DNA from 3 places in the Actimicrobium sp. CCI2.3 genome. Region 1 is predicted to be linked to each of the others. Evidence: predicted binding sites of a transcription regulator. Region 1 holds the regulator's gene; each other region holds the start of a gene.
What was found. The regulator HrcA, encoded in region 1, represses chaperone genes, less so after heat shock. The targets are predictions, from matches to a motif close to TTAGCACTCNNNNNNNNNGAGTGCTAA.

Region 1 (7,972 bases):
GTTGCGGCGAGCCATCGGCGGCGGTGATGTCGACCTGCTGCCAGAACGGCAGATCATCGGCATAGCTGTCGGCGTCGTAGCTGAAGCCGCCGTGCTCGACCAGCAACTGGCGCGTGGCCGGCGAATCGCGTCCGGTGTACCAGCCCAGCGGCGCAGCGCCGGTGAGTTCACGCAGGATACGGATCGCCTCGGCCATGTGAGCCCGCTCGGTAGCGATATCAACTTGCTGGTAGCTGATCCAGCGCAAGCCGTGACAGGCGATCTCGTGGCCGAGCTGGCTGAAGGCGGCGACGGCTTCCGGATGGCGTTGCAAGGCCATCGCCACAGCGAAGATTGTCAGCGGCAACTGGCGTTGCTCGAACAGGCGCAGGATGCGCCACAGGCCGGCGCGCGAACCGTATTCGTACATCGACTCCATGCTCATGTGCCGCATCGGGAAGGCTTGGGCACCGATGATTTCGGACAGGAAGGTTTCCGAGGCCGGGTCGCCATGCAGCACGCAATTTTCGCTGCCTTCTTCGTAGTTGAGGACGAATTGCAGCGCGATGCGAGCGTGGTTCGGCCAGTGCGGATGGGGCGGATGGGCACCGTAGCCAATCAGGTCGCGTGGATAATTCGGGGGGGTGTCGGTCAAGCGTTACCTCGTAATCAGTGGAGCCATGGAGGGAAAAATTGACGCAGCAATACCGTTCATGATGATACCTATACGCCAGATACTATAACGGCTGGCACGCGCGCCACTATGCTTGAACCAATAAGCAGTTTCACGCAATCGATATGGAGGTCAAGATGGGCAAGCTCAGTACCCACGTGCTGGATATCACCAGCGGCACACCGGCAGCCGGTGTCGTCATTGAATTGCACGCAATCGAATCGGCCGGGCGGCGTTTGCTGCGCCGTGTCGTCACCAACAGCGACGGGCGATGTGACGCGCCGCTTCTGGCAGGCGACGCGTTGCTGGCAGGTTCGTACGAACTGGTGTTTGGTGCGGGGGATTACTTCGAGGCGCAAGGCATCGTGGTGCCGCTGCCGCGCTTTGTCGACCGGGTCACGCTGGCCTTCGGTATCGCCAACCCGGCCGAGAATTATCATGTGCCGTTGCTGGTCTCGCCGTGGGCGTACTCGACCTATCGCGGCAGCTGATCTGTCCTGATTAGCGCAGGCCTAGCACATCCTGCATGTCGAACAGACCGGTCGTTTTGTCGGCCAGAAAGCGGGCGGCGCGCAAGCTGCCGTGGGCATACGTGACGCGGCTAGACGACTTGTGCGAAATCTCGACGCGCTCGCCGATGCCGGCAAACAGCACCGTATGATCGCCGACGATATCGCCGCCGCGGATGGTGGCAAACCCGATCGATGACGGATCGCGTTCGCCGGTGACGCCGTGACGTGCAAACACGCCGACGTCATCGAGGTTGCGACCCAGCGTGTTGGCGATGACTTCGCCCATTTGCAGCGCCGTGCCGGACGGCGCATCGACTTTCATGCGGTGATGGGCTTCGATGATTTCGATATCGTAGCCTTCCGAAAAACTCTTCGCGGCCATTTCAAGCAACTTCATCGTGACGTTCACGCCAACACTCATGTTGGGCGCAAACACGATTGCCGTGCGCTCGGCTGCCGCGGTGATCGCGGCCTTGCCGGCCGCGTCGAAGCCGGTGGTGCCGATTACCATCTTGATGCCATGCTGGGCGCAGTACGCCAGATGTTCCAGCGTACCTTCCGGACGGGTGAAGTCGATCAGGATATCGGCATCGGCGAGGCCCTCGGGGAGCGTCGCGCAAATGGCGACGTCGCTGGACTTGCCGAGGAAAGCGGTGACGTCGGTTCCGATGGCTGGTGCGGAGGCGACATCGAGTGCGCCAGTCAGGCGCAGGTCGGTAGCGCCGAGAATGGTTTCGGCCAGCATGCGACCCATGCGCCCGGAGGCGCCGGCGATGGCGATTTTCAATTCAGTCATGGCGATGGTCCTGGAAACGTTATTGCGGCTGACGGGCTGACGACGGAGCCACCGGAACCGCAGGGGCCAGCGGCTTGGTTTTTTCCGGCACGCCGCCGGCCAGGATTTCGAGGTAGTCGACTTCGGTTGGCAAATTGCCGCCTTCAAAGCGGCTCACGACGCCATCCTTGAAGAACACGGTGACGCGGCTCGATAGCACTTCGTCGTTACGCTTGAGCATCCGGAACACGTAGTCCCAGCGGTCGGCATGGAAGATATCGGCAATCAGTGGCGTACCCAATGCAAAGCGCACCTGGTCTTGCGTCATGCCTTCCTTGAGTTGCAGGACCATTTCTTCGGACACAAAATTGCCTTGCGGGATATCGATGCGATACGGCGACAGGATGCCGAGGAAGCGGCGGGCGCTGGCCGGTGTAGTCCGTTTCAGTCCGGCATTGGCGGTAGCGGCACTGGCCGTGTCGGTCGTGGTATCGGTCGTCGCTGCGCTGGACGGTGCGGCAGCCATGCCGGCCGGTGCTTCCATCAGCGGATTTTTGGACGCGCATCCGGCCAGTAGTGCGATGCTCAACAAGCCCGTTAAAGCGATGCCAGGCAGGGCAGGACGAGCGGTAGGGCGGGAGAAAACGGGGGGCAGCATGTGCATTGAGAATCTCGATTGATTGAGCCGAAGCGCCAAAGCGCTATATCATAAAGCAGTTACCCATTACCTAGCCAAGAACATGTCCAACAATCCAGCTGACCTTCGCGCCAGCGGCCTCAAGGCCACGCTCCCGCGCCTGAAAATCCTGGATATCTTCCACAACAGCGGTGTACGCCACCTCAGCGCCGAAGATGTCTACAAAATCCTGCTGACCGAAAACATGGATGTCGGCCTCGCGACCGTGTACCGCGTGCTGACCCAGTTCGAGCAGGCCGGCTTATTGAATCGCAACCACTTTGAAACCAACAAGGCGGTCTTTGAACTGAACGAAGGCAGCCATCATGATCATCTGGTTTGCCTCGACTGCGGGATGGTCGAAGAGTTTTACGACGAAGATATTGAGCTGCGTCAGCAGAAAGTAGCCATTGATCGCGGCTTTACGATTGCCGACCATTCGCTGGCGTTGTATGGGCATTGTACGAAGCAGGATTGCGTGCACCGCGCTTAAACTGGTCGCGTACCCTACGACACTTCATCCTGCCTACGCGCGCACCGAGATTAAGAATGACTCAACGCACTCGACAACAACTTCGCCGTGATATCGACAATCGGGATCACGCGCTCGTAGGCCATCCGCGTCGGGCCGATCACGCCTAGCGTGCCGACCACGCGACCGTTGATCTCGTACGGTGCCGTGACGATACTCATTTGATCGAGTGGTACCAGGCTCGACTCCCCGCCAATGAAAATCTGCACGCCGGTGGCGCGACTGGATAAATCGAGCAACTGGAGCAGGCTGGTTTTTTGCTCGAACAGGTCGAACAGTTTGCGCAGCGAAGTCATGTTCGATGAGAGTTCATTGACGCTCAGCAGGTTGCGCTCGCCTGAAATAATCACTTCATCGCTGTTGTCTGCCATCGCATCGCTTCCGACTTCGACCGCTGCTTGCATCAGCGGCGTCATGTCGTCGCGCAGTTGGCGCAGTTCGTTTTGCAGCCGGTTGCGTACATCGCTGAAACTCAGCCCGCCGTAGTGAAGGTTGATGAAATTGGCGGCCTGGACCAGCTGCGACGGCGTGTAGTCAACATCGCTCAGCAGCAGCCGGTTCTGGACGTCGCCATTGGGCGCAACGATCACCAGCAGCACGCGTTTTTCTGACAAGCGCAGGAATTCGATTTGCTGGAACACGGATTCGCGGCGCGGCGTCAGCACCACGCCGGCGAATTGCGAGAGCGACGACAGCACTTGTGCCGCACTGGCAATGACTTTCTGCGACGAGCCACTCTGCAGGCGTGTTTGCAACCGCGCTTCAAGCAGGCTTTCGTCGATCGCATCGACGGTCAGCAGCGTATCGACAAAAATCCGGTAGCCGCGCGGTGTCGGCACGCGTCCGGCAGAGGTATGCGGACTGGAGACGAAGCCCATTTCTTCGAGGTCGGCCATGATGTTGCGGATGGTTGCGGGCGACAGGTCGAGACCGGAAATCTTGGCCAGCGCGCGCGAGCCAAGTGGCTGGCCGTCCGCAATATAGCGTTCGACCAGAGTTTTCAGCAGGGTTTGGGCACGGGCGTCTAGTTGCATTTGAGTATTTTAACGAGCGATGGGAGGTGCGACCAGCATTATCCGGCCAGCTAGCCAGTGTTCCAGTTCGAGCAGGCTGGTGCAACTCGCATCAGGACGGATATGGTCCGGTAACACGCGGTCGAAGCGGTTCATCCAGACCGCGCGCAAGCCGGCTTTTTGGGCACCGACGACATCGAGATGCGGATCGTCGCCGACATACACCGCTTCGGCGGGATCGACATCGAGCGCTGCGCAGGCGGCCTGGAAAATCGCCGGGTCGGGTTTCGCGCTTCCGAACTGATGGGCGGCGATCGAGACACGGAAGTGACCGGCCAGCCCGATTGCGACGAGGTCGGCCGACCCGTTCGAGATCGTGCCCAGTGACACTTGACGGGCCAGTCGTTCCAGCGCGGGCGTGACATCGTCGTACGGAACCACGGCATTGCGGGCCTCATTGAAGATGGCCATTGCACCATCGATGTGGACCGGATCGGCATCGCTGGCATGGAATGCTTCGGTCAACCCGGCGTGGCGCAGGCCGGGCAGGTCGATCCGGTAGCGCGGTTCTTGTTCCATCAGTGTCATGCGACGTGCGCGCAGGGTTTCTATGCTGTGGTCGCGCGCGACCGCGGGCGCGAACTCGCGCAGCCAGTCGAACAGCAGGGTTTCGGCGCGAATAATGGTTGGCACGATAGGCCACAGCGTATCGTCGAGGTCGAACAGAACTGCCTTGATCGGTGCTGGTTGCATGGCGTGATTTTCTTCCGGATGAAATACAGAGGTTGGTCCACTGTCGGCTTACTTCAAGTGGGCGGCAAATTATGGTCTAATCCGAGTCATGTCGCTCCCCATTCCATCCGGCTTGCCGGTCCCTCCGCTAAAAACGATCGCCATCGTCGGCAAACCGACTGCGGCGGGCATTGCGCAATCACTGTGCGAGATTGCTGATTTCCTGGTCGCCACCGGTCATGTCGTGATACTTGAACACGAGACGGCGCTGTCGACCGGGATGACCGCATATCCGCAAATGACGCCCGAACAGATCGGCACCAGCGTCGATGCGGCGATCGTCGTCGGCGGCGATGGCACGATGCTGGGCATTGCCCGCCAGCTCGCACCGTTCGATATCCCGCTCATTGGCATCAACCAGGGCCGGCTCGGTTTCATGACCGATATTCCGCTGGACCGGATGATGCCGCTGTTGACGGCCATGCTCGATGGAAAAATCGAGTCCGAGCGCCGCAGTCTGCTCGAAGGGGTGGTCTATCGCGAGGGCAAGCCGATCTTCGATGCGCTGGCATTCAATGACGTGGTGGTCTCGCGCGGCACCGGTTCCGGCATGGTCGAACTGCGCGTCGATGTCGATGGTCACTTCATGTACAACCAGCGTTCCGATGGCCTGATCGTGGCGACGCCGACCGGCTCGACCGCCTACTCGCTGTCGGCCGGCGGTCCGTTGCTGCATCCAAGTCTGGGTGGCATCGTGCTGGTGCCCATTGCGCCGCATGCGCTGTCGAACCGGCCCATCGTGCTGCCTGACTACAGCGAAATTGTCATCACCGTCATCAGTGGCCGCGATACCAGCGTCAATTTCGACATGCAGTCGCTGGCCAGTCTGCAACTGCATGACCGCATCGTGATCCGCCGTTCAGCCCACACGATCACCTTCCTGCATCCGCCCGGCTGGAGTTATTACGATACGTTGCGCGAGAAGTTGCACTGGAATGAGTACCCGTCGGTGGAAGGCCGACTAAAATAGCCGCTCCGATCACGCCGCCCGTGAGTCCCTGACCACGCCTGCGGCCCACCTGAAAAGAATCACCATGCTGCGCACCCTGACCATCCGTGACTTCGTTATCGTTGACTTGATCGAGCTGGATTTTTCCGCCGGGTTTTCAGTCCTGACCGGAGAGACCGGTGCTGGCAAATCAATCCTGATTGATGCCTTGGCGCTGGCATTGGGCGGGCGCGGCGACGCCAGCGTGGTGCGCGATGGGGCTGCCAAAGCCGATATCAGCGCCGACTATTCGACTTATGCCGAAGCCGATCTCTGGCTCGCCGCGCACGACTTCGCCAGTCCGGACGGCGGTGTGTTGTTGCGCCGGGTCATTGACAATGCCGGTCGCTCGAAAGCCTACATCAACGGCATTGCCGCCACCGCGACACAGTTGCGAGATCTGGGCGAATTGCTGGTCGATATCCACGGCCAGCATGCGCATCAATCGCTACTCAAGACCGAGGCACAACGCCAGTTACTCGATACCCAGGCAAGCCTGCAGGAACAGGTCAGGGCCGTGGGTGCGGCTTACAAAACCTGGCGTGCCGTCGGCAAGCAGCGCGAAGAATTCGAGGTCAATGCCAAGAACGTGCTGCTCGAACGCGAACGGCTCGAATGGCAGGTCGGCGAACTCGACAAGCTCGCCGCGAAGGAGGGCGAGTGGGCCGAGATCACCACCGAACATAGCCGTCTGTCGCACGCCGCGAGTCTGATTGACGGTGCGCAGGAGGCGCTGACCGCGATCTCCGAATCCGAATCCGATGCCGTACCGATGCTGTCGCAACTGACCGCGCTCAATCTACGTCTGGGCAAGCTGGCCGATATCGATGAGGGCCTCAAGCCGGTGCTCGATTTGCTGGAGCCGGCGCGTATCCAGTTGCAGGAGGCGGTCTATGCGCTCAATGATTATCTTGGTCGGCTCGAACTCGATCCGCGTCGCCTGCAGCAAGTCGAGCAGCGACTGAGCGACCTGCATTCAACGGCACGCAAATTTCATGTGACGCCGGAAGAGTTGCCGCAGGAGTTCGCGTCGCTGTCGGCGCAACTGCGCCAGTTGGCCGATGCCAGCGACCTCGATGCGTTGCGCGCCCAGGAAGAAAAGCTCAAGGATGCCTATCTCGTCCTGGCAAAAAAATTATCGGCGGCACGAACCAAAGCGGCCCGAGTACTCGGCGATGCCGTGACCAGCGCGATGCAGGAACTGAGCATGGCTGGCGGGCGTTTTGAAGTCGCGCTGGTACCGTGTGCACCGGCTGTGTTCGGTATCGAACAGATCGAATTTCTGGTCGCCGGTCATGCCGGCAGCTTGCCGCGACCATTGGCCAAGGTGGCGTCGGGCGGTGAATTGGCGCGTATCGCGCTGGCCATTTCGGTGATCGCCTCGACGGCCACTTCGACACCGACGCTGATCTTCGATGAAGTCGACAGCGGCATTGGCGGCGGCGTTGCCGAAGTGGTCGGACGTCTGCTGAAAAAACTCGGGCAGGAACGTCAGGTGCTGTGCGTGACGCATTTGCCGCAAGTCGCCAGCCAGGCCAATCAGCATCTGCAGGTCAGCAAGTTCAATGCCGCTGGCAAGACCGTCTCGCGCATCGCGTCGCTCGACAACAAGTCGCGTGTCGAAGAAATCGCCCGCATGCTGGGCGGCATCGAAATTACCGCCACCACGCGCAAGCATGCCCGCGAACTGCTGGCGTCCTGATCCACCGAATTCATCCGACCTTCGCTCTCACACTCTTCAAAGGCAACATCGCAATGGCATTCAACAAAGCCCCCGAGTACACCCACGGCAGCGCCGTCAAGACGGCCGTTGTGCTGGTTAATCTCGGCACGCCCGACGAAGCCGATGCGCCGTCGGTGCGCCGTTACCTCAAGCAATTCTTGTCCGATCCGCGCGTGGTGGAAATTCCGCGTGCGATCTGGTGGCTGATCCTGAACGGCATCATTTTGCCGATCCGCGCCAGCAAGTCGGCGGCCAAATATGCGCTGATCTGGACCAAGGAAGGATCGCCGCTGAAAGTCCACACGGAAA
Region 2 (7,972 bases), on a different contig from region 1:
AACACACGCCACGCTGATGTGCCGAGTCCTGTCTGATCAGAATTGTGGCCGACTTTTCTATTTGTTTTCAAACACCCACTGCAGCAAGGCATCCTGCGCTTCGCCACCGCGCGCGGCATTCGGATCATTGATCAGGCAGACCACGGCAACCTGTTTGCCGGATGCCGTCTGCACATAGCCGGCAATGCTGCGCACGTTCTGCAGGCTGCCGGTCTTGATGTGTGCATGGCCGGACACGCCGTCGAAGCGCAAGCGCTTGCGCATGGTGCCGTCGTAACCAACCAGCGGCAGCGACGAGATGAATTCCGGCATCGTCGGTGCCCGGTAAGCGGCCATCAGCAATGCGCCCAGCGTGCGTGACGAAATCCGTTCGAGCCGCGACAACCCCGCACCGTTTTCCAGTATCAGGCCGGTCGCGTCGATCTGCCTGGCGGCGAGCCATCCGGCGATCGCACTGCGACTGGCCGCGATGCTGGCCGGCTGCAACGGCACCGTGCGGCCCAGCGTCAGAAACAACTGACGCGCCATCACGTTATTGCTGAACTTGTTGACGTCCCGGATCAGCTCGGGCATCGACGGCGACTCCCACTGCGCCACGGCCACCGCATCCGTCGTCACGACACCATCGATGACGCTGCCATCGAACGTGCCCCCCAGCTCGGTCCAGAGCTGGCGGAAGACCAGCTCCAGATACCGGTTCCTGCTCAGCTGATACGGGGATAGTTGCCAGGATTTTTCGCCACAACCCAGCGCATAGGGGCCATCAAAACTGGCACCGGCCGCATCAAGCGTGGCGCTGATCGGCGCGCGCCAGTCGCCGATGCACTCGCCGCTGGTGAGCTGCGGCGGACGTATCGCGTAACCGTTTAACGCCGGGTCCAGCCTGACCTTCACCACGCCCTGCTCGCGATCCGGCATGAAGCTGACCGCCAGTGCATGGAAGTTCAGCAGCAGCGCATCGGGACCCACGTTATAGGCCTTCAGCGGATCGCCATCAAACAGCGCAGGATCGGTCACCGTGTCATCGAAGGCGCTGCGATCAAGCACCAGATTGCCACGAATGTCGCGCACGCCCTGGGCCCGGATCTTGCGCAAAAAGAGCCAGAAATTCTCGATGACGAGTTTGGGGTCGCCGCTGCCGCGCAAGATCAGATCGCCCTGCAACTGCCCGTCCCGGAGTGTGCCGCGCCGGTAGGCCTCGGTGGTAAAACTGTAGGCGGGGCCAAGCAAATCGAGAGAGGCACTGGTGGTCAGCAACTTCATGGTCGAAGCCGGATTGAGGGGTAGCTCGGGATTGAGGCTGAGCACGTTACGGCCACTCGCCATATCGACCACCTCGATGCCGACACCCGACGGCGCGATGCCCGCGCGCTTGAACGCCGCGGCAACCGGCCCCGGCAATCCGGCATGTGCTGTACCGGCCAGCAACAAAGTGACCAGCACAACTTGGAGTCTCATCAGAATTCGCATAGCATTACAACCATATCGCCAGATAAACATAACAACCGATTATCCCATGCGCCACTCTCCGTCTGATCAAGGAAACTCTATGCCCTCCGCTCCACTCGCCGCTGACGATATGCTGGCACTGGATAACCAGTTCTGCTTCGCGCTGTATTCGGCCTCGCTGGCAATGACCAAGACCTACAAACCGTTCCTCGAAAAACTCGGCATCACCTATCCGCAATACCTGGTGATGCTGGTACTTTGGCAAAAAGACGATGTACTGGTCAAGCATATTGGCGAAAAACTTTTCCTCGACTCGGGCACGCTGACACCGCTGCTCAAACGCCTCGAGATACTGGCACTGGTCATGCGTACGCGTGACGATATCGACGAACGTCAGGTCCGGATCACCCTGACCCGCGAAGGCCGTCTGCTCAAACGGAAAGCCCAGGGCATACCGGAGCAAATCGTCTGCGCCAGCGGCAAGACGCCGACCACGCTGGTCGGCATGCGCTCGCAACTGCTGCAGATACGGGACGATCTGATCGGCAGCAAGGAATAGCAATCTAGATTTTAAACAATTAAATTGCACACAATCTAATTGTGAGTTAAATTATGGCACGCCATCGACATCGATGCCGCACTAACCCACATTGGAAAAACCATGCAAATCATCTATACCGCAGAAGCCACGTCTACCGGCGGCCGTGAAGGCCGTTCGATCAGCAGCGACAAGCATATCGACCTGAAGCTGAGCACACCAAAAGAAATGGGCGGTGCCGGCGGCGATGGTACCAACCCGGAGCAACTGTTCGCAGCCGGTTATTCGGCCTGCTTCATCGGCGCAATGAAATTCGTTGGCAATGCAACCAAGGTCGCCGTGCCGGCAGACACGTCGATCCACGCTGAAGTTGGCATCGGCCCGAACGACAAGGGCGGTTTCGGCATCGCCGTCACCCTGAACATCAGCATTCCAGGCATGGACAAAGCCACGGCACAAACGCTGGTCGACAAGGCCCACGAAGTCTGCCCGTATTCGAACGCTACCCGCGGCAATGTGGATGTGAAGATCGTACTGGTCTGATAGGACCTGACAGGTCTGGCGCGTCACTCCGACGTCAATCACGTATCACCATCACGGCTGGTCCCGGATTGTTCTCCGCGACCAGCCGTTTTGTCTTGTGAAGACTTCTCGAAAAGACAGCCGGCACGACCGCGCGTCAACGCCGCCATCCTTTTTGCGCAATGGCGCAAGCCAAGCGTGTGCCCCGGAATCGATGCCGGTGGCATCAGGCAATGACTCTTTCTCACCGACCCCGCTTGAAAAACAAACATGTCGCCCATATACTTAGCACTCGTCGGGAGAGAGTGCTAACAACTCCCCCGGCGTTCCACTTTTCTGGTGCGGTAATGCTGCGCAGTGAAGTCATCTTTGCAGCAGTATTGCCGCAAAACAATCGTAACCCACTGAACTTTAAGGAGTTTTCATGAACCTTCGTCCACTGCACGATCGCGTCATCGTCAAACGCCTCGACCAGGAAACAAAAACTGCGTCCGGCCTCATCATCCCTGAAGCAGCTGCTGAAAAACCGGACCAGGGCGAAGTGCTCGCCGTTGGTAACGGCAAAATTCTGGAAGATGGCAAAGTCCGTCCGCTGGATGTCAAAGTCGGTGATCGCGTTTTGTTCGGTAAATATTCGGGCCAGGCAGTCAAGATCGCCGGCGACGAATTGCTGGTCATGCGCGAAGAAGACATCATGGCAATCGTTCAAAAGTGATGTTGCTGACCGGTCAAAACGACTGGTCCACGATGTCCTGCGTTGGTCGGAACCCGGCGCAACGCAATCCCAACTGAATTCAAGGAGCTATAAACATGGCAGCTAAAGAAGTTATTTTCGGCGACGCCGCCCGTGCACGCATGGTCGAAGGCGTCAACATTCTGGCCAACGCAGTCAAGGTCACCCTGGGCCCTAAAGGCCGTAACGTCGTGCTGGAGCGCTCGTTCGGTGCCCCGACCGTGACCAAGGATGGTGTCTCGGTCGCCAAGGAAATCGAACTCAAAGACAAGCTCATGAACATGGGCGCGCAAATGGTCAAGGAAGTTGCTTCCCGCACCAGCGACAACGCCGGCGACGGCACCACGACCGCCACCGTGCTGGCACAAGCGATTGTCCGCGAAGGCATGAAGTTCGTTGCCGCCGGCATGAACCCGATGGATCTGAAGCGCGGCATCGACAAGGCTGTTGCAGCGACCGTCGAAGAACTGGCCAAGATCGCCAAGCCATGCACGACGACCAAAGAAATCGCTCAAGTTGGCGCGATCTCGGCAAACTCGGACTACTCGATCGGCGAGCGTATCGCTGAAGCGATGGAAAAAGTCGGCAAGGAAGGCGTCATCACTGTTGAAGACGGCAAATCCCTGAACGACGAACTCGACATCGTCGAAGGCATGCAGTTCGACCGCGGCTATCTGTCCCCGTACTTCATCAACAATCCAGAAAAGCAGACCGCAACACTGGACAATCCGTTCATCCTGCTGTGCGACAAAAAAATCTCCAACATCCGTGACCTTCTTCCGGTGCTGGAACAAGTCGCCAAGGCCGGTCGTCCACTGCTGATCATCGCAGAAGACATCGAAGGCGAAGCGCTGGCAACCCTGGTTGTCAACAACATCCGCGGCATCCTGAAGACCTGTGCTGTCAAGGCACCAGGTTTTGGCGATCGTCGTAAAGCCATGCTCGAAGACATCGCCATCCTTACCGGTGGTCAAGTCATCGCTGAAGAAGTCGGCCTGACACTGGAAAAGATCACGCTGGAAGATCTGGGCCAAGCCAAGCGTATCGAAATCGGCAAGGAAAACACCACTATCATCGACGGCGCTGGTCAAGCTGTGGCGATCGAAGCACGCGTCAAGCAAGTGCGTGTCCAGATCGAAGAAGCGACCTCGGACTACGACCGTGAAAAACTGCAAGAGCGCGTTGCCAAACTGGCCGGCGGTGTTGCAGTGATCAAGGTTGGCGCTGCCACCGAAGTCGAAATGAAAGAAAAGAAAGCCCGTGTCGAAGATGCACTGCACGCTACCCGCGCTGCCGTGGAAGAAGGTATTGTTCCTGGCGGTGGCGTTGCCCTGCTGCGCGCACGTGCCAACATCAACGTCAAAGGCGACAATCCTGACCAGGAAGCCGGTATCAAGATTGTCCTGCGCGCCATGGAAGAGCCACTGCGCATGATCGTGCAAAACGCTGGCGAAGAAGCCTCAGTTGTGGTTGCACGCGTCCTCGAAGGCACGGGTAACTACGGTTACAACGCGGCCAACGGCACCTACGGCGATATGGTCGAAATGGGTGTTCTGGATCCAGCCAAGGTCACGCGTTCGGCACTGCAAAACGCCGCTTCGATCGCATCCCTGATGCTGACAACCGACTGCATGGTCTGCGAACTGGCCGAAGACAAGCCAGCCGGCGGCATGGGCGGCGGCATGGGTGGTATGGGCGGCATGGGTGGTATGGACGGCATGATGTAATGTCGATGGCAGCGCTTCGGAAAGCTACCGAAGCGCTGCTGTACTGCAATTAAAAAGCCTGCATGGTTCATCGCCATGCAGGCTTTTTTGCGTCTTGTCGCACCTGAGATTTAATCCGCATCAAACAATCATCAAGCGACCATCGAAAGAGCCTGATCTCCCCCGTTAATAACGGAACCCGTGTTCATCCTCTGGCCACATAACGCCGCCCACCCGCGCAAGTCCCTTATTGCCGGTTCAGCACGCGACACCGTTGCGGTGCCCGCGTTATCGCCCAACGCACTTCTGCCTGCAACACGCAGAAGCGCTTCTATCAGGATGCTTCACAAGGAGAATACGATGTTTTCAACCATCACTAGACTACCCCCACCAACCCTGTGCCAGCCACCGAATCAACACAGTCTTGGCGACAAGATCAATCGCCTCGTTGCCAGCGGCTATGCCCGCGCACTTCAACAATTTGCAACGCCTTCCAGCTTGCCTGGGCGCTCTTCCCCGTCACAAAAAACAGCCCGACGCGGAATCGTATCGCAAGCGATTCTGGAATCACTCCAATCGATGCCAGCGACCAAAGCCGCCTCCAGCAGCTTCGCTTTCAATCGCGAACACCTGGCGCTGACGGATACCTGCAACTTGCAACGCGCAGTCGTCACCAAGCTGGCCCCGGAGGCAACGACGCAACCTGCTCTGGTGGTTCATCACAACCCTGCTGTCAATGATATCGAAGCGCTGGTTGCCAAACACGGCCCGGTGAGCTTGAGCCTTCTCGGCATGCTCGCTGCGCACGAAGGCGGCAGTGCACTTCCGCGCAGTCATACGGTGCTGGTGCTGCACACCTTTCGTGATGAGCACGGCTGCTGCTTTGCCGTGGTGGTCGACGGCAACCCGCATGCGCGCAATGCGTTCAAAGATGCTGCCGAAGAAACGGCACAGCGCATCGGCAAGCAATTGCACGAACTCGGCCAACCCGAACTGGCGGCCGTTGAGCGAAAGCTGGCACTACGCGGTGAACGCATGGGAAGGGAGGAAGCCATTCATGATCTGATCAATCTCGACCGTGCGTTTGAAACCCATGAGGCGACCACAACGAGTTATCGCAATTTCCTCGGGACACTGGGCAAGGACCTTGAAAAAGAAGGGCTGCTCGACAATGACTTCAACATGAATTCCCTCCCGACAGCGCAAGCGACTTACGCGCGCAATGTCCGGATCGACGGTGCGTTGCCCGGCGAGATCGCCAACGCCTTGCGCGAGCAGATCAAACGACGTCCCGACTATGTGAAGCCATTTATACCCCTGCAATCGCCGGTAGCGCCGCCGGACCTGTTTGAACAGATTCCTGCGGTGCGCGATGTCTTCAATGCGCCTTCCGTAGCAGGTCGCTGGTCACCACCCGCCACGACAGAAGAGCTGAAAAATGCACTTCGCCAGGAATCGACCTTTGCCGCCGCCGTCGATGCACCTGAAAACCAGGCACGCCTGGACATGCTGCACAAAGCCATTACCAACACGGTGCTGCCACCGAATCATCGCGGGGTGTCGCTGCAATTACAGTTCCCCGTCACCTATGGCCATGTCGCGCATATTGCGCCACTCAATTTGTGGCGCGAAGCGGGACCGGACGGCACGTCAGGCAAGCTGCAGATGGGATGTCTGTATCAGGACGCCCGGCTCCAGATGGGCCTCCTGCATCAGGAAGCCACCCCGATCAGCGGCAAGGTATGGGAAGGCGAAGTACACCCGACATTCGATACGTCGGCAGTCTATCCTGGCGGCGTGGCACCGATTGCCGAGTCACTCAAGTTCACTGGTCTGCCCAACGTGACCACCGTCCTGCCGTGCAAATATCCGGACAAGATCGTGCCGCTGACACGTGCCATGGCGGGGCGCGACAACGCTTATCCGTATGGCGGCACGCCGCTCTGGCACGGTGACAAAGGTCGCTTCCCGCCGGAGCGTCCCTTCAATTCCTGCTCGAATACCTCGTATGAAGTGCACATGATTTGCAACGGTCAATATCCGACTTATCAATCGACCCTGCCGGAACTATGGCGCGGAAAAATCGGCGAGCTCTACAACGTCGATCAGCGCAAAATCCAGACATGCCGGGTCGGGGACAAAGAGTATAACGTCGAGGACATGCTGCATTTGCCGTTCGACATCGTCGGCGCGATGTGGCCGAAAGTGACCGTTCACTCGGCCACGTTACCAAGCGCTGTGCCGTGTACTTATGCGCCGGAACATCCGGCACCGACGCCACTTGAGGTTGGCGACAATCTGCGTTTGCCGGACGCCGTTTTTCCGGCACGCTTCCATGCCGCCCGTTTCATCAATCCCGTCAAGGACATGCGCCTCGCCGACGGAACGCCGATCAAGAACGGCATCACGTATTTTGCCGATACGCTGCGTCAGGGGATTTTTTACTCCAACAATAAAGCCGGCAAAAAGCTCGATTTCTGGCTCTCGGGCATCGCAACTTCTTCGCAGACCGATGGCTCACGCCACGACTTGACCGGCGACAAGGGGGCCGTGGTGTAAAGTCACAGACTATTCATCAACGGGGCATGCCACGTTCGGCGCGGCATGCCCCTTCCCCAACCCGGCTGAAAAGGACAACAATGAAAATCGGTTCCATTGGTGTAATCGGTGGCGGCTTGATGGGTGCGGGTATCGCGACGCGCTTTGCTCTTGCCGGTTTTGACACCATCCTGATCGAAGCAGATCCCCGGCGCATGACGCAGATTCCCGTCATCGTCAACGACATCCTCACCGAATTGATCGACGCAGAGTCATGCACGCCAGCCCAGCGCCAGCAGGCACAGCAGTCGCTGACCGTCACCAGCGATCTGGCCGCGCTGGCGAACGCCGCCATCGTGATCGAAGCGATTCCGGAAGTGCTTGAGATCAAGCACACGCTGTATGCACAGCTCGAATGTCTGCTGCCGGCGGACGCGCTCATCATGAGTAATACCAGCGGTTTTTTGCCTGACCTGCTGTGTGAAA
Region 3 (7,972 bases), on a different contig from region 1:
GTGTTATCGGATGGCACGCCGCTGGCCGTGACCGTCTCGATAGGAGTGACCGAACTGGTTGCTGCTGATCGTGTTCACCAGATCGAAAAGACGGCACAACAAATTGTGTCCCGAGCCGATGAAGCACTGTATCGCGCCAAGGAGAGTGGTCGTAACCGGGTAGTCGGCGCGCCGTAGCGCTTGTCTAGACGCTGCTTTTCTTGCTCTGAAGACGATCGAACTTGAGCAATAGTTCGTCCTTGCTCTCGCGCCAGGCCGGATCAAACGGAATACAGCTGACCGGACACACCTGCTGACATTGCGGCTCATTGAAATGCCCAACGCATTCGGTGCATTTGCCCGGATCGATCTGATAAATTTCCGGGCCAAGGAAAATGGCGTCGTTGGGACACTCCGGCTCGCACACGTCGCAATTAATGCATTCGTCGGTGATCAGAAGTGCCATGGCTTTGGGTTACTCCTGACCAGCAGCGATTTTTTCCTTGAGCCATTTTTCGACCGAAGGAAAGACAAACTTTGACACATCGCCGCCGAGCAAGGCGATCTCTCGCACGATGGTGCCAGAAATGAATTGATACTGATCGGATGGCGTCAGGAAAAGCGTCTCGACTTCCGGCAGCAAATACCGATTCATGCCGGCCATCTGAAACTCGTATTCAAAATCCGATACCGCACGCAGACCACGCACAATGACGCGGGCATCGTGTCGGCGCACGAAATCCTTGAGGAGGCCGGAAAAACTTTCGACCACCACGTTCGGATAATGCCCCAGCACTTCATTGGCGATAGTGAGTCGCTCTTCAAGATCGAAGAACGGCCTTTTGTTCTTGCTGTCGGCGACGCCGACAATGAGCTTGCCGAACAGGCCCGACGCACGACGCACCAGATCTTCATGACCTCGTGTAAGTGGATCGAATGTACCTGGATAAATTGCTGTGACCATCTTTGCTCCCTGGAGTGTCACTATTTTCGAACCCGCATTATGCCTCAATTACGTGCAAATTCTGGCGTTGCAACAAATGGAAGAACACCACTCCAGCTTGATCCGCACGAACAACTTCCCAGCCGCGCAACCATTCCGGCATTGTCGCGCTATCAATTGGCTTTTCGGTTTCAACATAAATGTAGCCGCCTGCGGCCAGCAAGTCGGCGCATAGCGGAAACATCGCCGGCAGCAAATCGGCATGGAATGGCGGATCCAGAAAAATCAGTTGATAACGGTCAGCGGGACCCGTCAGACGTCGCTGCAGCCCTTGCGCCACGGTGCGGGCATCGCCACGCAGGATACTGACCTGGCTGGCACTCAACTTGTCTCGCGTCGCTTCGAGCTGGCGCACCACGGCCTGGCTTTCTTCGACCAGCATCACCCGCGCAGCACCACGACTCGCCGCTTCCAGTCCCAGTGCGCCGGTACCTGCAAACAGGTCGAGACAGGCAACGCCGAACCACTGACCGTCAAGCAGGTGCGTGAGCCAGTTAAACACGGTTTCACGTACTCGATCCGGCGTCGGGCGCAAGCCGGCGGCCTCCACCACAGGCAGCGGGGTGCGTTTCCAGTCGCCGCCAATGATACGAACCTGATGAGTCAGGGCTGGGCGCGGACGCGGTTTGGGAGCGGGTTTCTGACTCGGTTGTTTGGACATGATCATGGGCAAAAAGTAAATAGTCGTTGCGTCAGCCAGATTCCTGCACGACGGTCGCGAATGGATTCGGAGTATAGCCAATTTAACTGCACAAAATCATTGATGCTGCGACAACCACGGAGAATTGGTGGCGCTGCGCTCTGCTAGAATGCTTGCTGACTCAGCTTTCCGTGCGCAGCCGTTCTGCGAAGCCTCCAACCACACTCCGATGTTCAGCTTCTTCAAAAAAAAACCAAAGACCGAGCCTGAGCTCGCGCCCGTACCTGCAGCCTTGCCGGACAGGGTGCCTCTCACGGAGATCGCCGCTCCGTCCACGCCGACAGAAATACCCGTTCCACCGACACCACCAGCCGAAGTCAAGCGCTCCTGGCTGGCACGACTGAAATCAGGGTTGTCAAAAACATCGGCGAATTTGACGACGCTGTTTATCGGTGCGCGCATTGATGACGACTTGTACGAGGAACTCGAAGCGGCCCTCCTGATGGCCGATGCCGGTGTCGACGCGACGCACTTTCTTTTGTCGGAACTGAAGCGTCGCGTCAAAGACGAGAAATTGACCGAAGCCACGCAAGTCAAGTCGGCATTGCGCAAACTGCTGATTGCCTTGCTTAGTCCATTACAGAAACCACTGGAACTGGGCCGGCATCAACCCATGGTGATGATGATTACCGGCGTCAATGGTGCCGGCAAAACGACCACCATCGGCAAACTGGCCAAGCACCTGCAAGCCAACAACCAGTCCGTGTTGCTGGCTGCCGGTGACACGTTTCGCGCAGCAGCACGCGAGCAACTGACGATCTGGGGCGAGCGCAACAATGTCGCGGTGATCGCCCAGGAGTCAGGTGATCCGGCAGCGGTGGCATTTGACGCGGTGCACTCGGCCCAGGCGAAAAAGACCAATGTAGTGATGATCGATACCGCAGGCCGGCTGCCTACCCAGTTGCACCTGATGGAAGAGCTCAAAAAAATCAAACGCGTGATCGCCAAAGCCATGCCGAGCGCACCACATGAAATTTTGCTGGTCATCGATGGCAATACCGGCCAGAACGCACTGATGCAAGTCAAGGCCTTCGATGACGCACTCGGCTTGACCGGTCTGGTCGTCACCAAACTCGATGGCACGGCCAAGGGTGGCGTATTGGCTGCGATCGCCCGAACCCGGCCGATACCGGTGTACTTCATTGGCGTCGGCGAACAAATTGAAGACCTGCAACCGTTTAACGCTGATGAATTCGTCACCGCCCTGCTAGGCGAAGCAACTGACTAAGGCCACCCTTTCTGCTCCCATGATCGAATTTCAACAGGTTTCCAAACACTATCCCGGTAACGCGGTCGCGCTGTCCGACATCACGCTCGACATCGCCGATGGCGAGATGGTGTTCCTCGCCGGTCCCTCCGGAGCAGGCAAATCGACGTTACTCAAATTGATCGCCGCAATCGAGCGGCCAAGCAGCGGCAAGGTGAGCGTGCACGGCCAGGATATCGGAAAACTCAGTCGTGCCGGCCTGCCCTACCTGCGACGTAATCTGGGATTGATCCTGCAACAGCAGCGCCTGTTACCCGACCGCACCGTACTGGCCAATGTAATGCTACCGCTGCTTGTCTGTGGTGCAAGCCGCGCCGATGCAACAAGGCGTGCCAGTGCCGCACTGGAACGGGTCGGCTTGCTGGACAAGGCACTGGCCGCCCCGCTGTCGCTGTCGGGCGGTGAACAGCAACGCGTGACCATTGCCCGCGCCATCGTCAACCGGCCGCAAATCATCCTGGCTGACGAACCCACCGCCAACCTTGACCGCGACAGCGCCAACCAGGTACTCGACGCGCTGAAGTCATTTCATGGTGCCGGGGTGACTTGTGTCATCTCATCGCACGATGAACAAATTCTTGGTACCGCAGCCCGCGTCATTTATCTGAAACAAGGCCAGCTGGTTGATAGCTGGCCAGCAAGGACCACCGCATGAATACCTGGCTGAGGCAACACGGCTACGCATTACGTCAGGCGTACCGCAACGCGGTTGCAGCGCCAGCGAGCTTCCTGATCAATGCCGTGGTCATTGCGATCGCCTTCGCCCTGCCACTGACCGGCCTGACCGTGCTGGAAAATCTTCGGCCAATGTCCGGGCAACTGGTGGTCGAACCGGAAATCAGTGTCTTCATTGACATGGCCGTGTCACGCGATGACGCACTCGCGCTCGGCAAGACGATTCGCCGGGTTCTGGAAGAGAGCAAGCATCCCGGTAAAGTCGAGTTCCTGCCGCGCGAAAAAGCCCTCGACATGCTCAAGCAGCAATCTGGCTTTTCCGAGTCGGTGGACATACTGGGTACCAACCCGCTACCAGACGGCTATCTGATCAAGCTGCCAAGCTTTGACAATGCCGTTGATGCCGGTGCGATCGATACCGTCGCGGCCAGCCTGCAGAAACTGGCTGGCGTAGAGCATGTCCAGGTCGACTCGGCCTGGATCAAGCGTCTGTCGGCACTGGTCCACTTGCTGAGTGTCGTACTCGTGATCCTGGCCAGTACACTCGGCATCGTCGTGGTGACGGTGGTTTTCAATACGATTCGTCTGCAAGTGTTGACGCAACGCGATGAAATTTCTGTATCGCAGTTAGTTGGCGCCACCGACTCTTTCATTTATCGTCCGTTCTATTACACCGGTGCCTTGCTCGGCTTCTTTGCTGCGGGCCTTGCCATGGCGTCAGTGGCATTGGTGTTGCGGCCAATTAATGCAGCAGTGGCCGAATTCGCCCGGCTTTATGCGTCAGAATTCATGCTGGTATCGCTGGGTCCGCTCGCTTCCTCGCTGTTGCTAGGACTAGGTGCCTTGCTCGGCGTGGCAGGTGCGGTGTTGTCAGTGTCGCGACATCTGTCGTCGCCTGATACACGCTGACAACATTTCGACAACAAGACTATTGCAACTTCATTGCCTCAATCTGTTCAAATCCGTGAACGACAAACGGCACAACCTGACGTCACTCCATAGCCTGACACTATCCGGAACTTCCGCTATAGCCATTAGCACTCATCCTGTCAGAGTGCTAAGATGCTCTGTGTAGCGGCCGGTTTGTCTCGATAACTGGTCTTTTCCTCTTAAGGAAGCAAGGAGAACTAATGAAAACAACAGCAACTGAAACCGCAACGGTCGCGCCAGGCAACGCTCTGGCCCTCGGTTTTACCGGCACCCTCGGCAATATCGATTCCTATATCTCGGCAGTCAATCGTTTGCCAATGCTCACGCACGAAGAAGAAATGTCGCTGGCACGCCGCCTGCGAGACCAGAACGATCTGGGTGCAGCCCAAGGCATGGTGCTATCGCACTTGCGTCTGGTGGTTTCGATTGCGCGCGGCTACCTCGGTTACGGCTTGCCACATGCTGACCTTATTCAGGAAGGTAACATCGGCTTGATGAAAGCCGTCAAACGGTTTGATCCTGATCAAGGTGTGCGATTAGTCTCGTACGCAATGCACTGGATCAAGGCTGAAATGCACGAGTACATCCTGAAGAACTGGCGCCTGGTCAAAGTCGCCACGACAAAGGCGCAGCGCAAATTATTTTTCAATTTGCGCAGTCACAAGACAGGTCTTGATTCGATGACACCAGCGCAGGTCGAGGCATTGGCTCAGACGCTCAACGTCAAGCGCGAAGAAGTCATCGAGATGGAAACCCGTTTATCAGGCCGGGACATCGCGCTGGAAGCGCCAACGGATGACGAAGATGACAAGTTCGCACCGATCGCCTATCTGTCTTCTGACCGCAATGAACCAACCAACGTGCTGGAAGCGCAGCAATATGACCGGCTACAAAGTGATGGCTTGTCGCAAGCACTGAACAAGCTCGATGAACGCTCGCGTCGTATTGTCGAAGCAAGATGGCTCGCCAATGACGATGGTTCAGGTGCGACGCTGCATGAGCTTGCCAAGGAGTTTGGCGTATCGGCCGAGCGGATTCGTCAGATCGAAGCCGTTGCATTGAAGAAGATGAAAGGCACGCTGGCCGCCTTCGCGTAAAGCAGGCTTGTCCAGTAAAAAAGGGCGCTTTTGGAAGCGCCCTTTTTTTATGATTGGTCCAATAGCAGCTTGATATCATGCGCAATCGGTGCCGCACCCTGACCGTGCTTGACGAATAACCGCACCCGGCCTTGCGGATCAAAGACGTAGCTGCCCGCCGTATGATCAATGGTGTAACTACCGGCAGATTTACCGTCGACTTTTTGATAAAAGATCTTGAATTCCTTCGCTACGGCAGCGGTTGCCGCCATGTCTCCGTACAGGCCGAGGAAACGAGGATCAAAAGCAGGTACGTACTTGGACAGCAACTCTGCAGTGTCGCGTTCAGGATCGAGCGTCACGAACAACACCTGAACCTTGTCGGCTTGCGGACCCAGTTCTTTCATCACGGCAGCCATTTCAGCCATCGTGGTCGGACAAACGTCCGGGCACTGCGTATAACCAAAAAATATCAGGACGGCCTTGCCCTTGAAATCAGCCAGCGTGCGTGGCTTGCCATTGTGATCGGTCAACGCAAAATCTTTCGCGTATTGCAAACCGGTCACATCGGTATTCTTGAACTGGCTATCAACCGGTGAAAATTTCATGTCCCCGACACTGGACTGCTTTTGTTCGCAACCGGCGAGGACGGTCAGGGAAAGGAGTAGCAGAAGACTAGGAATCAGGCGCATGAGGTTCAAATCTTATAGTAGTGATCGACTAGCAACGCGGCAAACAGCAATCCGAGGTACAGAATCGAATAGGCAAACATCTTGCGGGAAACCTGGTCCGTGTAATGTTTGTAGACCTGCCAGGCGTACCACATAAAAACAATGTCCAGCAAAATCACGCTGACCAGATAGATCAGACCACTCATGTTCACCGCGTACGGCAGGAAAGTGGTTGCGACCAATGCAATTGTGTACAACCAGATATGGAACTGCGTGAATACCATCCCGTGGGTAATCGGCAGCATCGGCAAACCGGACTTGGCATAGTCATCGCGCCGATACAATGCCAGCGACCAGAAATGCGGTGGGGTCCAGATGAAGATAATCAGCACCAGAATCCAGGCCTGCATCGGCACATCATTGGCGATCGCGGCCCAACCGAGGGCCGGTGGCATGGCGCCGGCCAAGCCGCCGATGACGATGTTCTGCGGGGTCGCGGGCTTGAGGATAATCGTATAAATAATCGCGTAACCGACGAAGGTGGCGAAGGTCAGCCACATGGTCAGCGGATTGACGAAGTAGTACAGCGTCCAGGTGCCGGCACCGCCGATCACGCCGGAAAAAACCAGTGTTTGCGGCACCGTAATGTCACCACGCGCCATCGGTCGCCGTGCGGTACGCGCCATGCGTGCGTCGATCTCTCGCTCAACGAGGCAGTTGACCGCGAAGGCAGCGCCGGCCAGCAACCAGATACCAATCGTCGCAGGCAAAGCGATGCGCCAGTCAGGTAGCTCCGGCGTCGCGAGAAACATGCCGATGACGGCGCAAAATACCGCCAACTGCGTTACTCGTGGTTTGGTCAGCGCCCAGTACTGGGAAAATCGGTTTGGCGTAGAAGAAGTCAGCGTGGTCATTCAGCGAGAGTCTGGGGGAATTGTCAGGACGCCGACGGCGTGCGAGTGGCAAAAGCTGGCGCGCCTTGATGCGCCAGTCGGATTTTGTAGTTTAACATGGTCACTAACAGCACCAGTAATGCCGCGCCCGCATTGTGCATGACAGCGATCGCCAACGGCCAGTTGAAATAGACGGTAGCCAGCCCGGTGCACAGTTGCAAGGCCAGCGCTGCCAGCACTGCCCGTCCTATCGTCTGCAACCCGTCAATCCGTGATGCGCGCCAGGCAACCCAGCCAAGCACCGCAAACACCACGAAGGCAAAGCTGCGATGGACGAAATGAATCGCTGTCAGCGCCGGAAATGGCAGGAACTCCCCATCGACCGTCATGCCCAGTTTACGCCACAGCGCAAAGCCGTTTTCGAAATCCATGTCAGGCCACCAGTGCCCATGACACAGTGGAAACTCGGTACACGCCAGCGCCGCATAATTGGTACTGACCCACCCACCAAGTGCCAATTGCACCAGCAACAGTGCTGAGGCAACCAGCACCGGTAACCGCAGGCTGGACGCCTGCATGGCGACCGGAGGGTGAGCACGCTGGCGGGCATTGAGCCAGGTCAGCATCGACAACAGCCCGAGCCCGAGTAACAGATGTCCTGTGACGATGATCGGTTGCAGCTTCATCGTCACCGTAAAAGCGCCGAATGCGCCCTGCATGCAAACGAACAGAAACAGCAGCGTCGGCATCGTCGGTGAGAACCGCTGGTCGCTGCGCG

Region 2: QN370_RS15495 (co-chaperone GroES) is a predicted target of HrcA. The motif match lies at 2,795-2,821, and genes of this name have one in related genera.
Region 3: rpoH (RNA polymerase sigma factor RpoH) is a predicted target of HrcA. The motif match lies at 4,659-4,685, and genes of this name have one in related genera.

The regions. Positions count from the first base shown of each region.
Region 1 is NZ_JASJWR010000025.1:35,638-43,609, reverse strand. Features, by position in the region: gene puuE (allantoinase PuuE) at 1-634, opposite strand, end outside; gene uraH (hydroxyisourate hydrolase) at 790-1,143, shown strand; gene dapB (4-hydroxy-tetrahydrodipicolinate reductase) at 1,154-1,960, opposite strand; gene QN370_RS14500 (outer membrane protein assembly factor BamE) at 1,980-2,597, opposite strand; gene fur (ferric iron uptake transcriptional regulator) at 2,680-3,108, shown strand; gene hrcA (heat-inducible transcriptional repressor HrcA) at 3,159-4,181, opposite strand; gene QN370_RS14485 (HAD family hydrolase) at 4,191-4,913, opposite strand; gene QN370_RS14480 (NAD kinase) at 5,002-5,922, shown strand; gene recN (DNA repair protein RecN) at 5,987-7,642, shown strand; gene hemH (ferrochelatase) at 7,696-7,972, shown strand, end outside.
Region 2 is NZ_JASJWR010000028.1:22,128-30,099, forward strand. Features, by position in the region: gene dacB (D-alanyl-D-alanine carboxypeptidase/D-alanyl-D-alanine-endopeptidase) at 58-1,458, opposite strand; gene QN370_RS15485 (MarR family transcriptional regulator) at 1,550-2,008, shown strand; gene QN370_RS15490 (organic hydroperoxide resistance protein) at 2,111-2,530, shown strand; gene QN370_RS15495 (co-chaperone GroES) at 2,934-3,224, shown strand; gene groL (chaperonin GroEL) at 3,320-4,969, shown strand; gene QN370_RS15505 (hypothetical protein) at 5,309-7,507, shown strand; gene QN370_RS15510 (3-hydroxyacyl-CoA dehydrogenase family protein) at 7,588-7,972, shown strand, end outside.
Region 3 is NZ_JASJWR010000002.1:107,524-115,495, reverse strand. Features, by position in the region: gene QN370_RS01850 (sensor domain-containing diguanylate cyclase) at 1-177, shown strand, start outside; gene QN370_RS01845 (YfhL family 4Fe-4S dicluster ferredoxin) at 185-445, opposite strand; gene coaD (pantetheine-phosphate adenylyltransferase) at 455-943, opposite strand; gene rsmD (16S rRNA (guanine(966)-N(2))-methyltransferase RsmD) at 981-1,643, opposite strand; gene QN370_RS01830 (hypothetical protein) at 1,740-2,084, opposite strand; gene ftsY (signal recognition particle-docking protein FtsY) at 1,969-2,910, shown strand; gene QN370_RS01820 (cell division ATP-binding protein FtsE) at 2,930-3,604, shown strand; gene QN370_RS01815 (cell division protein FtsX) at 3,601-4,533, shown strand; gene rpoH (RNA polymerase sigma factor RpoH) at 4,755-5,651, shown strand; gene QN370_RS01805 (SCO family protein) at 5,699-6,322, opposite strand; gene cyoE (heme o synthase) at 6,328-7,215, opposite strand; gene QN370_RS01795 (COX15/CtaA family protein) at 7,239-7,972, opposite strand, start outside.